4 regions of the Paenibacillus sp. PsM32 genome follow, and region 4 is predicted to be linked to each of the others. Evidence: predicted binding sites of a transcription regulator. Region 4 holds the regulator's gene; each other region holds the start of a gene.
The links. Region 4 encodes Rex, which represses fermentation and respiration genes when NADH is low (regulators of the CRP and FNR family bind a similar motif). Its sites were predicted from a motif close to TTGTGAAATATTTCACAA; they were not measured.

Region 1 (4,949 bases), on a different contig from region 4:
TCTGATTGGTGTCGCGGCTGCATTCTTTTTTGCTTTTACATTTGTACTGAATCGATCGATGGAAGTTAGTGGAGGAAGCTGGTTATGGAGTGCATCGCTTCGCTACTTTTTTATGATCCCTTTACTGGCTATACTGGTTATTCTACGTGGTAATTTACAATCGTTATGGCTTGAAATGAAGAAATCTCCTATCCAGTGGTTGATATGGAGTATTATCGGTTTTGGTTTATTTTATGCACCGCTATGTGCGGCGGCTATCTATTCACCAGGTTGGTTAACAGCAGCGGCTTTTGAAATGACGATTGTTGCGGGTATGATTATGTCGCCATTATTTCTATTTATCCGGTATACACCTGAAGGCCCGATCAAAGAACGGGGTAAGATACCGAGAGCAGGGATGTTAGCGGCTTTAATTATTTTGACAGGAATCGCATTAATGCAATGGGAGCAAATCAGACAACATACAGAAGGTGCTAGCTGGCAAGGCATTGTCCTTATCACTATTGCTGCTTTTGCTTATCCGTTAGGCAATCGTAAAATGATGGAAGTCTGTGATGGACGATTGGATGCTTTTCAGCGAACACTGGGAATGAGTATTGCTAGTCTTCCCGTATGGATCATTTTGGCTTGGATTGGTTATATGCACTCGGGACTGCCTTCTACTGCACAGACAGGACAGACATTTCTAGTAGCGCTATTCTCCGGCGTTGTAGCTACCGTGTTGTTCTTCGGGGCTACCGATCAAGTAAGACACCATCCTGCTCGTCTAGCGACTGTAGAAGCAACCCAAGCGTTAGAAGTCGTATTTACTTTACTGGGAGAATGGTTGCTTCTGGGTGTAATGCTATCCTCTATAGGAATGTGGATAGGATTGATACTGGTGATCGGTGGCATGGGCGTTAACGCATGGTTATCGATTCGTGAACCAGGTATCACTCGTAAGCAAAAATCCAATCATTCGGTGATGTAATGTTTTTAAGAATATAATCTACAATTCGGTCATGATCAGATTATTGTCATTGATCATTATGCGAATAATTGAGCGATATTAAAGGAGTTTATTATGCGATTTGATATTCAATTTTTATCTTTTTTTGTACTTCAAGTTGAAGGCAAAGAAGGGCAGACGAACAAAAACTATAAACATTATCAGACATTAGATGAAGATGAGTATGAAGAAAGTGAAATTAAAAAGTTTCTTCATGCTGAATTTACTCGTACCGCTAAGCGCAAAGTAGAAAAAAATCCAGGCACAGAACAACCACCTACCAAAATAGGTACATTTTTAGTAGAACCGGGACATGAATTGACCAGCAATCCCAACTTCAATTTATTTACTCGTCTTAGAGCTGTTGATAACAAAGAAGATTTCAAAAATGCTTGCGACGATCTGGTACGTAGCTATCTGGAAACAAGCTCTGTACGTGGAGGAGCATTGATTATTACACAAGCAAAGCTGGATACCCATTTTGACGATCCATTTATTTTTGTAATGAAATGTGATTTTGAGCAGCGAATTGCACGTATCTCTGATGAACGTAGTCTGATTAGCGAAGTGGAAATGGCGATCAGTGCTCGGAATATGAAATCGATCCAATACCCTCATATGCCAGAAGAAGGCATGATTGAAGAATGGGAGCTCAAAATTCATCAATCGTCCCATGCGCGGTACTTTGAAGACTTTTTGAAATATATTACGTATGAGCAATCGATTCCTGAGATTGTAAATGAACGTGTGATGGATTATGTACAGACTTATGTAGAAGAAAAGTGGCCGGATGCGACTAACCTGGAACGTCAGCAAGAAGAGCATGATCTAGAACTATGGGCAGCCAGTGAAAAGCGAGATATTCAAGAAAAATGGGAACCTCAACATGTGATCGAAGCGGCAGAGCGCATCGTAGAGATCAAGCCAGAGATTGAGATCAAAATGAAGCTAGGCGATACCAGTATTCGTGGACTACTAGCTGATTACGGATACCGACTGCACATTGCCAAATTAGGTGACCATTATGCAATGGTGATTGAAGGCGATGCGTTTACCTTTGATAAAGGATTCTCCCCGGTCGAACTGTTACAGCCGGAGCCTTTTGAAGTGGTCGCTAGACGATTAGTAGATCGCGCCAATGAAGTACCTGAACGTGATGACGATATTCCTTATTGATCAGATAACAGCGAAATTTGATGTATACAATCAAAAAAAGTGGATTCAGGGTTTTACACCTAAATCCACTTTTTTTATACTGAGAAGTCATTCTATAGATATAGATGAATTAGAGATTTGTCATATGAATAGAAGATAGTCTATAGTTATCTATATACGACTTAAATATCTAGCTGTGCAATCTGATCTTTCAGTTTTTTCGCAGAATCACGTAGTAATTGTTCTTCATGCTCATTCATAGGAATCGGTAGTTTTGCCTGAATACCATCTCGACCGACAATTGCAGGTACACCGAGATATACATCAGAGATTCCATGATAATCTTCAAGCAGAGAAGATACATTCAATACAGCGTGTTCATTTTGCAAAATAGCGGCTACAATGCGGTCTAGTGCGAGTGCTATTGCATACGATGTAGAGCCTTTAGCATTGATAATTTCGTAAGCGGCATTTTTCGTATTTTCAAAAATTTCGTTCTGTTTGTCTTCTTCAAAATCCAGTGGAGCTCCTGCAATATTAGACAGACTCCATACCGGCAACTCGGAATCACCATGTTCACCAATAATATGAGCATGAATACTACGAGGATCAATGCCTTTTTCTTTACCAATTAAATAACGGAAGCGTGCGCTATCGAGTAATGTACCGGAACCAATCACTCGATTAGATGGCCAGCCGCTTTTTTTCCAGGATACATAACTGAGTATATCTACTGGATTAGTAGCGATCAGTAGAATACCACTATTATTATATTTCGTAATATTCGAAATAATCTCTTCGAAGATGGCTGAGTTCCGATTTAACAAATCAATCCGGGTTTCGCCTGGACGTTGATTTGAACCGGCAGCGATAATGATAATATCTGCGTCTTTGCAATCCGAATAATCACCTGCCCATAGTTTGACGCCGCCGACAAATGGGAGTCCGTGGTTCATATCGAGTGCTTCGCCAAGAGCTTTGTTGTGATTCGCATCAATAAAGACGAGTTCAGACATTCTCTTGTGGAGTAGAAGGGTGTAAGCGGTTGTGGAGCCTACGGCTCCTGTGCCAATAACAACGACACGGTGGGGCTTGGATACAGATTCAGATACTGTCATTTTTTATCATCTCCTTAATTGATCTTTGTTACAGATTCGCTACTATTGTAACGGAAAGCGCGACCAATGTAAAAAGGATCACACATCAGTAAATGCACAAAGTCGCTGAAAACCCTGCTAAAACAGCGAAATCTGTAATCGCTTGTAACTTTTCTGTAAACAACCTATGTTCATTTTAGTTTACTCTTATAAGGGTCATGAATAATTGAAATACAATAGCTTTATGTAAGTGCGGAAGGAGCGAAGGAATGAAGTTAACTATGCGCAAAGCGCTTTTCATATGGATTACACTTGTGTTTGTACTTAGTGCTTGTCAATCTTCTACAAGTGATTACGATCCAGCAGCAGACAAAGCATCAACTCAAGAACTCAAAAAAATGCAAACTGAAGATCAGGGGCAGACACTTACCCTTAACCATACAGCAACATCCGATACGAAGCAGGGGGGCTCTTCTGTTGAAAGAGGATATAAGATTCAGACAAGACTGACAGACTTTCAACTACTAAGTGCTAGTGCAGGGCTTGCGTGGGGGGTAACCCGTAACGAATTACGTATATATGTTACACAGGATAGTGGAGACACATGGGATAATGTATCTCCTGCACAAACGGTCACGTTTTCAGAACCACCTACGTATGGCAAAGATATCTTTTTCCTGAATCAAAATAATGGCTGGGTGATTCGCAATGCGTCAGGTGTAGGAGAAACATTGATTCTGCATACTACTGATGGCGGGCAAAATTGGAACTTTGCTACATTAAATGATGAAGCTACTGTATTGGGCATTTATTTTATTGATAGTAGCAATGGTTGGGTAATGACTTCTTTGGATTCATCAAAAGATTCAGCAGATATGCAAGAGAAAGCATTATATACTACTACCGATGGTGGTAACACATGGAAAAAAATTATGCAAAACACAGGCGTATTTGTAACTGAAGGTTCAACCGCTCAAGCGATCCCGCAATTAGGTAAGCTGGTAGGAATGTCTTTTCGAGATCGTAACAATGGATTTGTAACTCTGGAACAACATGGTACACCTCATTTATATATTACAAGTAATGGGGGCAAAACCTGGAAAACAGGGCCAGACTTTGATAAAAATAAAAAATTGCCAGCTTGTCATTCTTTCACCACAGGCAAACCTCAATTTTTTGGTGATAGCAAAACAGCAGGCTGGATGAATATTGGTTGTGTGAAAGATAGCCAGACTAGCTATAACGGATACTTTACTCATGATGCAGGGAAGACATGGAACTTTGCTCCATTTGCTTTACAAGCGCAGACCGGAGTCAATCAATCGATGGGACCTACTTTTTTAAATGATAAAATCGGTTGGTCTGTAGTCAATGGCATCGTGTACCGTACAGCTAATCAAGGCAAAACGTGGAAAGCTTTACCTATCAATAACACATTGCAGAACACATTGAATAAATATCCTGAATTGGTTAAATTGCAATTTTTCTCTGCGGATGTAGGCTGGTTATTAGTTGCCAAAAATGAAGAACGACGTTCTTTATTAATGCAGACGACAGACGGTGGCAAAACATGGCATGTACTATAAAAAAATAACAGTAGGTAAGTAAAAAAGATCGATGACGTACACCAATATGGGGTTGCGTTATCGATCTTTTGTGTATCACAATAGCTTCTTTTTAGAACATTAAAAAATAATTTAAAATTCTTT
Region 2 (4,949 bases), on a different contig from region 4:
ATCCTCCACCAGAAGAACGGTAGTAACTCAAGTAAGGTTCGATTTCAGCTAGCACTTCTTCTAGCTCCATCACTTTACCTCCGTCCAAGTTCCATGTATCAGGGTTATGACAGTATTGGCATTTCATCAGACAACCCTGCATAAATAGTACAAATCGTATGCCCGGGCCATCGACGGTACCGAACGTTTCTAGCGAGTGAACACGGCCTTTTACCATGATCAATCACCCCTTTCGTCTGAGTTGATGTATATAAGTTATGTGAAAATGTATCGCTCTAGTATGCTCCGTTACGTCAATAGATTATTTTTACGATCGCTGTTAAGATCGGATATCTGGAATGAACTGCTTTCGCAGTCGATATCCGAATCTTAAAGGCGAACGCTTCGCTTCTTCAAAATAATTCTATAGCCTTCACTCAGCAGATGGAGTTACATTTTCAGATATAACTTATATCATTCATTGTTGGTTAGCAGTTAAAAGCTTTGATTACTTTGGTTAGTTTTATTGCTTTATTATTTTAAAAAATTTGTATTACATTGATCCGTGGAATGTGCGGTTGATGACATCCATTTGTTGTTCACGAGTCAATTTCACAAAGTTAACAGCATATCCAGATACACGGATTGTTAATTGTGGGTAGTTTTCTGGGTGTTCCATAGCGTCTAGTAGTTGTTCACGAGCAAACACGTTCACGTTCAAGTGATGAGCGTTGCTACCAAAGTATCCGTCTAGCATAGATACAAGGTTTGATTTACGGATTTCTTCTTCTTTACCTAATGCTTTTGGTACGATAGAGAATGTGTTAGAAATACCATCTAAGCTATCTTCGTATGGTAATTTAGCAACAGAACTTAGAGAAGCAAGTGCACCTTTTGTATCTCTTCCGTGCATAGGGTTAGCACCTGGTGCGAATGGTTCGCCAGCTTTACGTCCATCTGGTGTTGTACCTGTTTTTTTACCGTACACTACGTTAGAAGTGATTGTTAGTACTGATTGTGTTGGTGTTGCACCACGGTATGCTTTGTTTTTGCGAATCATACCCATAAATGTTTCTACCAATTCAACAGCAATTTGATCGACTTTATCATCGTTATTACCGTAGCAAGGATATTCGCCTTCAATTTTGAAGTCTACAGCAATACCACGTTCGTCACGGATAGGTGTTACTTTTGCATATTTGATAGCACTCAATGAGTCAGCTGCTACAGATAGACCAGCAATACCACAAGCCATTGTACGTAAGATATCACGATCATGTAATGCCATTTCGATACGTTCGTAGCTATATTTGTCATGCATGTAATGGATAACGTTCAATGTGTTCATGTACAATTTGCCTAACCATTCCATCATTGCTTTGAAGCGTTTCATGACTTCGTCATATTCAAGCACTTCAGAAGTAATTGCAGGATATTCAGGTCCTACTTGAACGCCTGATTTCTCGTCACGTCCACCGTTGATTGCATATAATAATGCTTTGGCAAGGTTAGCACGAGCACCGAAGAACTGCATTTGTTTACCGATACGCATAGCGGATACACAGCAAGCAATACCGTAATCATCGCCATAGATCGGACGCATAAGATCATCGTTTTCGTATTGGATAGAACTTGTTTCGATTGAAACTTTAGCACAGAATTTTTTGAAAGCTTCTGGCAATTGTTCTGACCACAATACAGTCAAGTTAGGTTCTGGTGCAGGTCCCAAGTTGTATAATGTATGCAAGAAACGGAAGCTGTTTTTAGTTACTAATGTTTTGCCGTCTACAGCCATACCACCGATAGATTCTGTAACCCAAGTAGGGTCACCACTGAACAATTCGTTGTAGTCTGGAGTACGCAAGAATTTAACGATACGCAATTTCATTACAAAATGGTCTACCAATTCTTGAGCTTGTTGTTCTGTTAATGTGCCTTCTTTTACATCACGTTCGATATAGATATCAAGGAAAGAAGATACACGTCCTAGAGACATCGCTGCACCATTTTGTTCTTTGATTGCTGCAAGGTAACCGAAGTATACCCATTGGAACGCTTCTTTAGCTGTTTGTGCAGGTTTGGAAATATCGAAGCCATGCATTTCAGCCATTTTTTTCAATTCGCCTAGAGCACGAATTTGTTCAGATACTTCTTCACGAAGACGAATAACTTCTTCATCAATTACATCAACTTCCATGTCATTCAAATCTTGTTTTCTTTCGTTGATCAAGAAGTCTACACCGTACAATGCTACGCGGCGATAGTCACCGATAATACGTCCACGACCGTAAGCATCTGGCAAACCTGTAATGATACCTGCTTTACGTGCTGCTCTCATATCGGAAGTATAAGCATCAAATACACCCTGGTTATGCGTTTTACGAATATTAGTGAAGATATCAATGATTTGTTCTGGTACTTCAAAGCCATACGCTTTACAAGCATCGATCATCATTTTGATACCACCGAACGGTTGAAGCGAACGACGGAAAGGAGCATCTGTTTGAACACCGACGATTTGTTCTTTGTCTTTGTCCAAGTATCCAGGACCATGTGAAGTGATAGTAGAAGGTGTTGCAGCATCTACATCCCATACTCCGCCACGTTCGATCTCTTCTTTAGATAGTTTAGAAATAATATCCCACAAGTCTTTTGTATTTGAAGTAGGGCCAGCTAGGAATGTTTCGTTTCCTTGATATGCGCTAATGTTTTGCTCAATAAAATCACGAGTATCTACATGTTTTGCCCATTTACCTGATTTGAAATTGCGCCATGCATCTTTTTTTAAATTATCCTGTACATTTCTTTCGATAACTGACATTGATAATCCCTCCATTATTGTGAATAAAATCACAAAAGCGTTTAAGCTAATGCTTGTCTCGCCTGTACGATACCGGAAGCTGTTATTTTCTCCCTCCGGCTATGTCTTTATTATGATGTAATTCATAAGCAGAGTATGTGACATTTATCACAAAATCGCATTTTTATTATGATTTTTATCACATTCTGTATCTATAACAGTTTTCAAAAATAACTATTACAGATATTCAGAAATCCTTTTACAGCATAAGCGAGCAACTAATTATGCTGTAAACACAGTAACATCAATCTACTAATACAAAAATATACATAAGATTTTGCAACAAATAACTGTAGCATAATACCGGAATATACGACTTCTAACAACGAAATATATCACACTATTTCTGTATTATTCTATCTACGCACTATAGAATAATGTTGGACATTGCATCACTCCTCTCTACGAATAAAAGAACGACTCTCATTAGTTCTGCTCATATCGCAAACTAGGAGATCGTTCTTTTGTATGAGATGAATTTCCATATTTGCTTTATTTTTTATTTTCAATAGCGTATCTTGAGAGTCTATTTTTAGAGATACCATTTAAATAAGAAGAAAAAAAGGATCATCTCCAACGACTCTGCTATAAAAGCATTTGTGGAGTGATCCTTTTTTCAATCTACATGATTACTATTTCAAAAGTATACTTATTCAAATCTACCGTAGAATGCGTTGCGGTATACATCAGCTAGTTCAGTCACTAAAGGTAATTTAGGATTCGCTGTTGTACATTGATCTTCAAATGCACGGTCAGCAAGGTAATCGACACGAGATTCAAAGTCTTTTGCATCAAAGCCCAAAGCTTCAAATGTTTCTGGAATACCTAATTTACGGTTCAAGTCACGAATAGCATTGATCAAGCTGTTTACGCCCTCTTCAGTTGTACGTGCTGGCAATCCTAGGATGCGTGCAATTTCAGCATAACGTTCGTGAGCGATAAAGTGAGAATATTTAGGGAACGATGCGAATTTAGTTGGTTTTTTTGCATTGTAGCGGATAACGTGTGGCAACAAGATCGCATTGGTACGACCATGTGCTGTATGGTATTGTCCACCCCATTTGTGTGCCAAGCTATGGTTAATACCTAAGAATGCATTCGCAAATGCCATACCTGCAATCGTAGAAGCATTATGCATTTTTTCACGAGCCAGTTTGTCGCCTGTTAGAGCAGACTGTTCTAGATATTGGAATACCAATTGAATCGCTTTGATTGCTAGTCCATCGGTAAAGTCACTTGCCATTACAGATACATAAGCTTCAATCGCATGAGTCAATACGTCCATACCTGTATCAGCTACAGCTACGCGAGGTAAAGAGTATACAAATTCAGGATCGATAATCGCTACGTCTGGTGTTAACTCATAATCAGCCAAAGGATATTTAGTGTTGCCTTTTTCTTTATCTGTAATAACCGCGAACGATGTTACTTCAGAACCTGTACCCGAAGTTGTAGGAATAGCTACGAATTGTGCTTTTTGTCCCAAATGTGGGTATTTGTAAATCCGTTTGCGGATATCCATGAATTTTTGTTTTAAGTTATCAAATTCAGTATCAGGGTATTCGTAGAACATCCACATGCCTTTAGCAGCATCCATAGGTGATCCACCACCAAGAGCGATAATGCAGTCAGGTTGGAAACGTTCCATCATTTGACGACCACGTTCAACTGTAGCTGTAGATGGATCTGGTTCTACATCAGAGAATACTTCAACAACCACTGGAGTCTGACGTTGACGCAAGTAATGTTGTACTTTTTCTACATAACCAAGTTGTACCATCATCGCATCTGTTACGATCACAACACGGCTAATATCAGGCATTTTAGCAAGGTATTGAGTTGCACCTTTTTCAAAATAAACTTTAGAAGGTATTTTGAACCATTGCATATTCACAGTACGACGAGCCACCCTTTTCACATTAATCAGATTCACTGCACTTACATTAGAAGAAGTAGAGTTACGACCATAAGATCCACAGCCTAGTGTTAGAGATGGTAAGTTAGTATTGTAAAGGTCACCGATAGCTCCGTGTGTAGAAGGAGAGTTCACGATAATACGTCCAGTTTGTAGACGGTTAGCGAATTTTTGAATAACTTCATCATTATTAGA
Region 3 (4,949 bases), on a different contig from region 4:
GTTACTGACAAAGCGACACATGAAGCAGATATGGTGATCTTATGTATCGGATTCCGTCCAAATACTGAATTGCTTAAAGGACAAGTCGATATGTTAGTCAATGGTGCAATCTTAGTCGATAAATATATGCAAACAAGCAAAAAAGATGTATTCGCTGCTGGAGATAGCTGTGCGATCTTCTACAATCCTACAGGTAAACACGCCTATATTCCTTTAGCTACCAATGCAGTACGTATGGGTACACTGGTTGCTCGTAATTTAGTTCAACCGACCAATGAATATATGGGAACCCAAGGAACATCTGGTATCAAAATTTACGAAGATAATATTGCAGGCACAGGGATGACCGAGACAGCCGCTCGTGAAGCAGGCTTGAATGTAGAAACAAGCACCATGCACGATCACTACCGTCCAGAATTTATGCCGACACATGAGACGGTAACGTTGAAAGTAGTCTTTGAAAAAGAAACACGCCGTATCTTAGGTGCACAATTGATGTCTAAAGTCGACTTAACTCAATCGATCAATACGATCTCTGTCTGTATCCAAAATCAAATGACAGTCGATCAATTAGCCTTTATCGACTTCTTCTTCCAACCACATTACAACAAACCGTGGAACTACTTGAATACAGTAGGGTTGCAAGCATTAGCACCAATTCAGACGCAACAAGAAGTTCACGCTTAATTAAATAAGAACAAAGTAAATGTGTATCATGGCAAGCTCCTATTTATCATTATAAAAGTCTACCCCTAAACAAAGCCTGTACAGTTCCCCCACTGTGCAGGTTTTTATGCTTAATTTCACAAAACTTTTTGCAAAGTGACATTTGTTACTTTTTTCACAAAGTAGTTGTATTAAAATTGAAATATGAAAAGGTAATTTAATTATGCGGAAATAGATGCTTATAAGGGGGATGCAACACATGGCTTATTATAAACCACAACAGATTGCAATGAATACGATTGAGACTGGAATTATCAAAGCCAAGTCGACATGGATACAGATGTTAGTACTTGGTTTTTTGGGTGGAGCTTTTATTGCATTAGGATTTTTGTTAGATATTCGAGTGATCGCCAATACACCTGAATCCTGGGGAAGTTTTGCTAACTTTATCGGAGCGGCATTGTTCCCTGTAGGATTGATTCTGGTACTTGTAGCTGGTGGAGAATTGTTGACCGGTAATATGATGGCTGTTCCATTAGCACGGATGGCGAAGCGGATCAGTACGATAGAAGTTGCCCGTAATTTACTAGCTATTACAGTAGCCAATCTATTAGGTGCTTTATTTGTCGCTTACTTCTTCGGGCATGTAGTAGGGTTAACCGAGACAGGTCCTTACTTAACCAAAACGGTAGAAATGGCAGGGCACAAGTTAGAAGGAAGCTTTGCACAAATGTTCTTATCCGGGATCGGTTGTAACTGGTTGGTGGCTCTGGCTGTCTGGTTATCCTATAGCGCAGACAGTATCAGTGGTAAAATACTAGGAATCTGGTTCCCAACGATGGCATTTGTCGCTATCGGATTTCAGCACGTTGTCGCTAATATGTTTTTGATTCCAGCAGCAATCTTTGCAGGATATTATTCTTGGGATATGTATCTTATGAACTTTATTCCAGTATGGCTAGGTAATCTAACTGGTGGAGCGGTTTTCGTAGCAGGAATTTATTTCACAGCTTATATCAAAAAAGAAAACCAACTAACACCTGCCGGTTCAGGACATGCTCAACATAACGAATCTACTGTTTCAACAATGCCAGCAGTATCGGCTACATCAGCATTACCTTTACAACATAGCGATCAAGCGCATTGATATAGCAAAATAAAAAAAGGTCTCCCTCTTATGGAAGACCTTTTTTTGATTTTCAAATATTAAATTTACTCATACAAAATCTTAAATGAAAAAACTTCATTTTTTATTAAAATAAAATACAATAAAACCTAACAGAAAAATAGAAGTAACCACGATCACTGGTTTGATTCTCAAGGAACTTTCATTGTTTATAGGTAGATTTGTGACTCCTCCACCTGAAACTGGTTCATTAGATATAGCAGCTATTTTTGATCTCTGTTCTTGCGATGAAATAATCTTTGCAATAAAATCCTCAGAGTTAAAGACATCAAAAGCATTCATATTATTAAGCATACTATCTTTTAAAAGTGCTACTTTTTCTACTGCATCTTTTTTAGTAATTAGTGCAACGATCTGATTAGCTCCATCGTACAAAACTTTACTATCTTTATTATAACCAATTAAGCTTTTAGCTTTTTTAATTTGATTAGCAAAATCAGTATCTGTAGAAAATTGAGTAATTTCATTATAATCAGGTGCACGATCTGCAAAAGCAATAGCCTTGCTTACATTATTACTTTCAATCACAAATAAATATCCATTAAACTGTAAAAAATTATCTAATGACGATGATTTATTATAAACATCATTTTTTACTTGATTAGCCGTATTAATCATATAGACAGAATATCCATCACCTAATTCTGTCTTTTGGTCTGTTCCCTTATTTACGATACCATTGTTTTTAGAGTTTTTTGTAAGTATATCTAGCTCAGTCTTTTGATTTTTTAAATCCTCTTTAATAGCTCCTTCGATGCTAGAAGGTATTGAAGACGCAAATGCTGATATAGGTATTAACAACAAAATCATTGTTAATAATATAGCTTTCTTAAACATGTATGTTCCTCCTCTTTTATTTATTTTACATATATTGAATCTATGGATCTGTCCCAATGGAAAAAAAGAGTTATTTACAAAATCGTTATAAAGGTTCTTTATAATATGTTTATTATAAGTCGATTGTTTTAAATACATAATTAGAAAAATTACTGTATACTTACACTTTTAACGAATATAATCTAAGATTTGTTCCACTACCATCTCCGAAAGAGCAGGTGATATTTTTGCATATTCAAGAACTATCCCTAGATCACAATGTACCGCAGATTGGAGTATTTTTAGATCAGCACAATATGAATAATGATCTTCATATCCCTGATTATGAAAGTATTCCTTTCTCACTGGCTGCTTATGAAGGGGAACAATACATCGGTGGAGTGACAGGGGCTATGGCATGGGGGTTACTCTATATTCGATATCTGGCGGTTGATCCTGCATATAGAGGTCAGGGCGTTGGAGCGAAGTTATTACAAGCGATTGAAGATCAAGCAAGACAACAGGGCGCTATGATAAGTGAATTGACGACGATGAGTTGGCAAGCTCCGCATTTTTATATGAAATATGGATATGTGATCTTTGGAGAAATAAAAGATATTCCGATCAAAGGACAATCGAAAATATACTTGCAAAAATATTTATAAATAAGTATTACAAATGGAAAAATATTATATATTTATAAATATGTAATATATTAATGTTGATATTGGGTAATAGAGAGAGAACGTGAATCTCATACTGATTGATCAGGAGCGTAAAAATGAATAACCGGAGCAAGTGGAGTATACGTTACCAGGAATTAGAAGTTGAAAATATTCATTTGAAATCTTTAATAGATGAACATCTTGAATATCGCAACCTTGCTGAACAAACGTTACGACACAATGCTGAATTTCTTGCGATGTTGAGTCATGAGATTCGCACGTCGATGAATGCTATTTTGTCATTGACTGCACTACTCGAACAGACTTCGGTCAATACAGAACAGCGCTATTATTTGGATTTAATGAATACTAGCAATGTCACATTAATATCTTTAGTGAACAATATATTGGATTTGAGTAAAATGGAAGCAGGTAAGATGCAACTGGATAATGATCCTTTTGATCTGATTAATGTTATAGAAGATTTGCTCTATTCTGTTTCTCCGCGTGCTTTTCAAAAAGAGGTTGAAGTGATTCTTGCTATTGAATCGGAGATTCCTTTATTTGTGATGGGGGATGCGCTTAAAGTAAGACAAATGATTATGAATCTGGTGCAAAATTCGATTAAATTCACACATCAAGGCGAGATACAGATATCATTACTAATGCTTGAATCTGCTGTAGAACTGGCTTCAGTACAAATCATTATTCGTGATACAGGGATTGGAATGTCGGCAACACAGTTATCTCATCTTTTTCATAATTATAGTCAGGTTCATGAGTCGGATGATCATCATTACGGCGGAACAGGGTTAGGATTAGCTATTACAAAGCAGTTGATTGAATTAATGAATGGAAAGATCGAAGTAAAAAGTGAAGTGGGTATAGGAACAGAGATAAGTATCGTATTCAATTTTAAAAAATATATGGAGGTGCCTGCCATCCCATTCAAAAAAGATCTATTATCACTGATGAATGTGATGGTACTGGATCAAAATAAGACCAGTAGTCAATTAATCTGTAATCTACTGATAGAATGGGGAGCTAGCGTAACGTATCGATTGGAGATGAATGATGAATTTTTTGAAGAAATTCAAGAGAGTACGTATGACCTGATTCTAATCGATCTGCGTACGATCAACCTACATTTGTGGGAACGCGAAAAAGCAAATTTGAAAAAACAACCATTGGCTGTATTGGCTCCTCTGGGCGATAAAGTGGAAGGTGAATTTAAAGATATGTTTAAAGCGGTAATCACTAAGCCTATTCGCAAGCTTCACTTACTCAATGGTGTATTAGCTGTAGAGATCGATTAACATAAAAAAAACTGCTGTACGATTCATCTTAACTGAATACGTATAGCAGTTTTTTTGTACTTTTATTTTTTGGCTTTCGCAAGAATCGTATTTAACAAATGTAGTTTACGGATCGGTTTGGTAATAATCGTCTGAAATAAAGCTCTAAATTCACCTTCTATTTTGTTGCCAAGTGGGGCAAGCAAAAATAGCGGTTTATCTTGTAACATCTCTTGGTGATGTTCCCACGCTTCCATATCAATACTATCCAGATCCAGTAGACAGACATCGAAATGTTCATGTTGAATCGTATTAAAAAAC
Region 4 (4,949 bases):
GGCCATCTGTTCCCAAAGACACAACAACACCTGCACGCAACAGATCCGGTACACGCGCTACACCACTTGCTAATTTGAGGTTACTGCCCGGGTTATGAGAGATCGCTACTTTATTCTCAGCAAGTACTTCGATCTCTTCATCATTCAAATGAACAGCATGAGCTAACAATGCTGGACGAGTGAAAAATCCTAATTTCTCCAAATGAGCTACAGGACGTAATCCATAATCTGTAACGTTTAATTGAACTTCTGCTAGTGTCTCAGACATATGTGTATGCAGCGGCAAATCCAAATCATGAGCTGCTTGTACAAATTGTTCGATGTATGCAGGTGGACAAGTATACGGTGCATGTGGAGACATCATCGTTGTAATACGTCCATTCGCTTGACCATGCCAATCACGTGCAAAGTCGATTGATTGTTTTAGCTTTTGCTTTTGTTCTTCTTCTGAACACAAGCCGATTACACCACGCATCAATACTGCACGCATACCGGATTGTTCTACCACTTCGGCTACACGTTCTGAGCGATCATACATATCGAGGAATGTAGTCGTGCCGCCTTTTAACATTTCTAACACAGACAGAGCAGTTCCCCAGTATACATCGTCACTTGTAAATTTCGCTTCCATCGGCCACATTTTTTCTTGTAACCATACTTGTAGAGCAAGATCATCTCCATATCCACGTAACAAGGACATCGCTGCATGACCATGACTGTTGACTAGACCCGGAATAAAGAACAAATGATTGCCATCCACTACGGTTGTGTCTTCTTCGATCACAGGTTCTTCTTCTCCAAGATACGTAATCCATCCATCTTCAATCACCATATGTCCAAAAAGCATTGATTTCTCTTCGCTCATTATAGCAAACATACCGTTTTTGATGACCCATTTGTTCGAGGTGTTATTCATTAGTTTCATGTTCCTTTCCATCTTCCAGGTAATAGGCAAGGCTTAATAAATCCGTTGTAAAATCAGCAGTATGCACACGGATATGCGGTGGAGCTTTCAAAATAATCGGTGCAAAGTTCAAAATAGCCTCGACCCCTGCTTCAATTAACTGATCTGCTACACGCTGTGCTTCAACATTAGGCACTGTAACAATTCCGATACGAATACTTCTCGCTTTGACTGTAATTCCAAGTTCATCAATAGGCTGTACGACTAATGTATTGATTAAAGAGCCTACTTTCGAATCGTTGGAATCAAACACAGCTACGATTTTCATTGTTTCTTTTAGATACATATTATAGTTAGAAAGGGCATGCCCTAGATTACCTGCGCCTACAAGTGCCACATTGATTTGTTGATCTAATTTTAAAATATGACGTATTTTCTCAATCAAATACGATACATCATAACCGATCCCTTTACGTCCAAAATCTCCAAAATAAGCTAAATCTTTGCGAATTTGTGCTGGATTCAAGTCTAATTTTTGTCCCAGTTCTTGCGAAGACACTGTAGGAACTTCACGTGTGTGAAGTTCGTTCAGATATCTAAGGTATACAGGTAGTCTTCGCACGACTGCTTCTGATATTTTGTCGGATTTCATGCTTGCTCCCCCTCTTGATTTACAGTTTCCTTTTCAGGTTCGGCCTGGCTAAGCCATTCTGTAATACGGGGTACCATCTGCTCTGTCGGCATATGTTCCATTTTGGGACCGGGCAATGAATATAGAAAATGCTTGCCATAATAGGACTCGATCACACGAGTGTCATAGACAATAACGATTCCCCGATCACTAGATGTCCGTACTAATCTACCAAAACCTTGTTTGAAACGGATAACTGCTTGCGGTACAGATAATTTCATAAATGGATTTTTCTTTTCTTTTTTCAGCCGTTCACTTTTGGCTTCAAGCAGTGGATGATTGGGCGGTTGAAAAGGTAAACGTACGATCGCCAGACAGGTTAACGCTTCGCCTGGAATATCGACCCCTTCCCAGAAGCTACTTGTACCCAGCAACACCGAAGCGGAACGCTCTTGGAATCTTCGAGTGAGCTTGGTACGACTTCCTCCATCGACCCCTTGTCCAAATACTGCAATATCGCTATGTGATAACTTCTCTTTCAATGGCTCATACACCTGCTTGAGCATCCGATAAGAGGTAAATAACACCATCATTCGTCCATTGGTCGCTTTGGCAGTCTCCGCTAATGAGTTCGCTAACGTATCTACAAAGAATGCATCACCAACACTGCCTTTGACACTTGGAAAATCGCGCGGAATTAACAACAGCGATTGCTCACGATAATTGAAAGGTGAAGATAACTGTTCGGTCATCAATCGACCTTCTTTTTCCGCTTCTACAAGCCCTAACTGTTCAATCATATATTGGAATTTCTTTTCTATTGATAATGTCGCTGATGTCAAAATAATACTTTTCTTTTTATCAAAAAAGTACTCTTTCAATTGCTTGCTTACATCAACCGGTACAGCATACATCTGTAAAGACTTGCTACGGTAATTCCCATTAGCTTCATACCAGTAGACTGTATCTGTACTTTCCAACTTCACAAATTGACGCAGATCATCTCGTACCACTGTTAAGTCTTTGAATAGACCTGATACGTCTGTTACCAGACTATCTGTGCCTAACTGCTCATCGCTGTCTTTAATCTGATTCATCACTTGCTCGCCTTTACGAATCAACTGGCTCAGGCCGATATGAATCTGATTCTCAAGCTCTGTAATCACATTCCATTCGGTCGGTTGCTTTTCCGGTAAAAGACGAAGTGTAAATTGCCCGGCTTCACCAGGAGCGGCATCACTACGTTGAGGTAACAAAGCAAATAGTAACTCGCTCAATTTATCCCAGTTTTCTTTGACATCTACAATTTCAGGATATAGATTATCAATCGCTATCGCCCAATCCATACCACGTTCATTGCCAGAAGAACCTAATTGTTGACGCAAAATCGCTAACTGACCATTTTTGCTGTCTTTGAACAATCTTAACAGTGGATGAACCAATGTGAAATATTTCATATGCATACCCAAGTGCTTACCTGCCACATCTTCTAGATGATGTGCTTCATCAATAACCAAGCGATCATAAGCAGGTAACAATTGATGTCCTGCTTTGACATCGGTAAATAATTTCGAGTGATTGGTAATAACTACATCTGCTGTACCTGCTTCATGCTTCGCACGATGGTAAAAACATTTGCGGAACCATGGACATGCACGACCCAGACAAGAATCGGTATCACTGGCTACCGTTTCCCAGAAGTCAGCACCACGATTACCCATATTGAGTTCTTCATCATCTCCGGTTTCTGTCGAATTTAACCAGACAATCATTTGAGCTGCAATCAATACATCTTCTTTAGGGCTTTGAAATTCTTTTGTATTTATTTTATGCTCAAATTTGCGCAGACACAAATAATGCTGGCGTCCTTTGAATACGGCAGCACGAAATGCAAATGGAACAACTTGAGTCAATAATGGAATATCGCGTTCTCGCAACTGTTCTTGCAAGTTAATCGTATGCGTACTTACCATCACACGATCGTTTTCTTTGACACTATGATAAATCGAAGGTAATAAGTACCCTAGCGATTTGCCTGTTCCTGTTCCTGCTTCGATCAATAGATGCTTATCATCGGTCATCGCTTTGATCACTTCTTCAAACATACGATTCTGCGGTTCACGTTCTTCATAATGAGGAAGCAGATTACGTAAGTTTTGTTTCACTTGCTCCAAAAATTCATCAAATGAAACATCGGCAAGTGGCATATTACCTCGCTCTTCATGAGCCGGCAAAATTTCATTCCAATCGCCTACTTTTAACGCCAATTGACGGAAAAAGCGATGTTCGTCTAAATCTTGAATCGGCTGTGCTTCTTTTTCCATCCGCACGCCATCAAAATACCAACCCAGATCACTATCCTGATTATCAAATAATTCAGATAGACGCTGGACTGTAATTAATGGTAGATCATTTAACTCTTCCAAGCACTTTAGAAATACATGAGCAGTCGCTAACGCATCACTATCTGCTTGATGAGGACGATCATGAACGAATCCCAAGTCTTTGCTTACCATGCTTAACTGGTAGCTCGATAGATTCGGGAAAAAGATACGTAACAAATCCATCGTATCCAGCACTCGACCTGTAAATGCCAAATATCCTGTCTGATCCAAAGCGCGTTGCAAAAATCCTAAATCAAAACCGACATTGTGCCCGACAAGCACAGCATCTTCTAATAGAGGAATCATCTCCAAAATAACATCGTCTAACTCTGGAGCGTTCTCTACATCTTCATTTTTAATTCCTGTTAAACCTTCTATAAAAGGAGGAATCGGCACTCCCGGCTTCACCATAGAAGAATATACAGTGGAAATACTTAAATCATGATCTATAATGGCAAGCCCAACTTGAATAATATCATCGGTGGACTGAGTACCTGTGGTCTCAAAATCCAGTACGGCAAATTTCATGGATGTCTAAATCCTCTCCTTGCTGTCGTCTCAACCTGATGTCGAAATGTTCACCTATCAGCATACCAGAAGAAGACCGTTTTGAAAATCAAAGGGTGGGGAGTTATTCAAATTTTAGCTTTTCGTGGGGTGGCGCTGCGAGGAGAAAATCGTTCTTGTCGTCGCTTGTTGCAAATGAATCCTTTGAATGACTGCTTCACAGTCAGGATTCGTTTACAAAGGCGAGCGCTTCGCTCTTTCAGAACAATTTTCTCGTCTCCGCTGGTATAGGTGGATAAGCATAATGTTGAATAACCATTTAGAAAGTAGCAGGAAAAATATGCAGGAACTAACCTATTCTCTAAATAAAAAGAGAATCTAGTCATATATATACTAGATCCTTTTCTTTATCCCTGTTATATAACTAATAGACAATGTCTAAAAATCCTTCAATGTATAAAATGTTCTCCTGCCAAGAATGTCCTGGCAAGCCAACCTGAATAAAATCTTTGGATAGCGTAGT

Region 1: a site for Rex is predicted at 3,328-3,345, ahead of QCD85_RS09270 (L-lactate dehydrogenase). Genes of this name have one in related genera too.
Region 2: a site for Rex is predicted at 2,818-2,835, ahead of pflB (formate C-acetyltransferase). Genes of this name have one in related genera too.
Region 3: a site for Rex is predicted at 830-847, ahead of QCD85_RS19380 (formate/nitrite transporter family protein). Genes of this name have one in related genera too.

What each region holds. Positions count from the first base shown of each region.
Region 1 is NZ_JARUWY010000003.1:319,201-324,149, reverse strand. Features, by position in the region: gene QCD85_RS09280 (DMT family transporter) at 1-970, shown strand, start outside; gene QCD85_RS09275 (DUF3900 domain-containing protein) at 1,064-2,164, shown strand; gene QCD85_RS09270 (L-lactate dehydrogenase) at 2,326-3,261, opposite strand; gene QCD85_RS09265 (WD40/YVTN/BNR-like repeat-containing protein) at 3,510-4,826, shown strand.
Region 2 is NZ_JARUWY010000008.1:135,910-140,858, reverse strand. Features, by position in the region: gene pflA (pyruvate formate-lyase-activating protein) at 1-217, opposite strand, end outside; gene pflB (formate C-acetyltransferase) at 533-2,800, opposite strand; gene adhE (bifunctional acetaldehyde-CoA/alcohol dehydrogenase) at 3,489-4,949, opposite strand, start outside.
Region 3 is NZ_JARUWY010000012.1:42,753-47,701, forward strand. Features, by position in the region: gene QCD85_RS19375 (FAD-dependent oxidoreductase) at 1-687, shown strand, start outside; gene QCD85_RS19380 (formate/nitrite transporter family protein) at 926-1,813, shown strand; gene QCD85_RS19385 (hypothetical protein) at 1,910-2,689, opposite strand; gene QCD85_RS19390 (GNAT family N-acetyltransferase) at 2,917-3,333, shown strand; gene QCD85_RS19395 (sensor histidine kinase) at 3,450-4,649, shown strand; gene QCD85_RS19400 (ATP-binding response regulator) at 4,712-4,949, opposite strand, start outside.
Region 4 is NZ_JARUWY010000002.1:429,686-434,634, forward strand. Features, by position in the region: gene QCD85_RS07730 (amidohydrolase) at 1-916, opposite strand, end outside; gene QCD85_RS07735 (redox-sensing transcriptional repressor Rex) at 909-1,556, opposite strand; gene dinG (ATP-dependent DNA helicase DinG) at 1,553-4,447, opposite strand.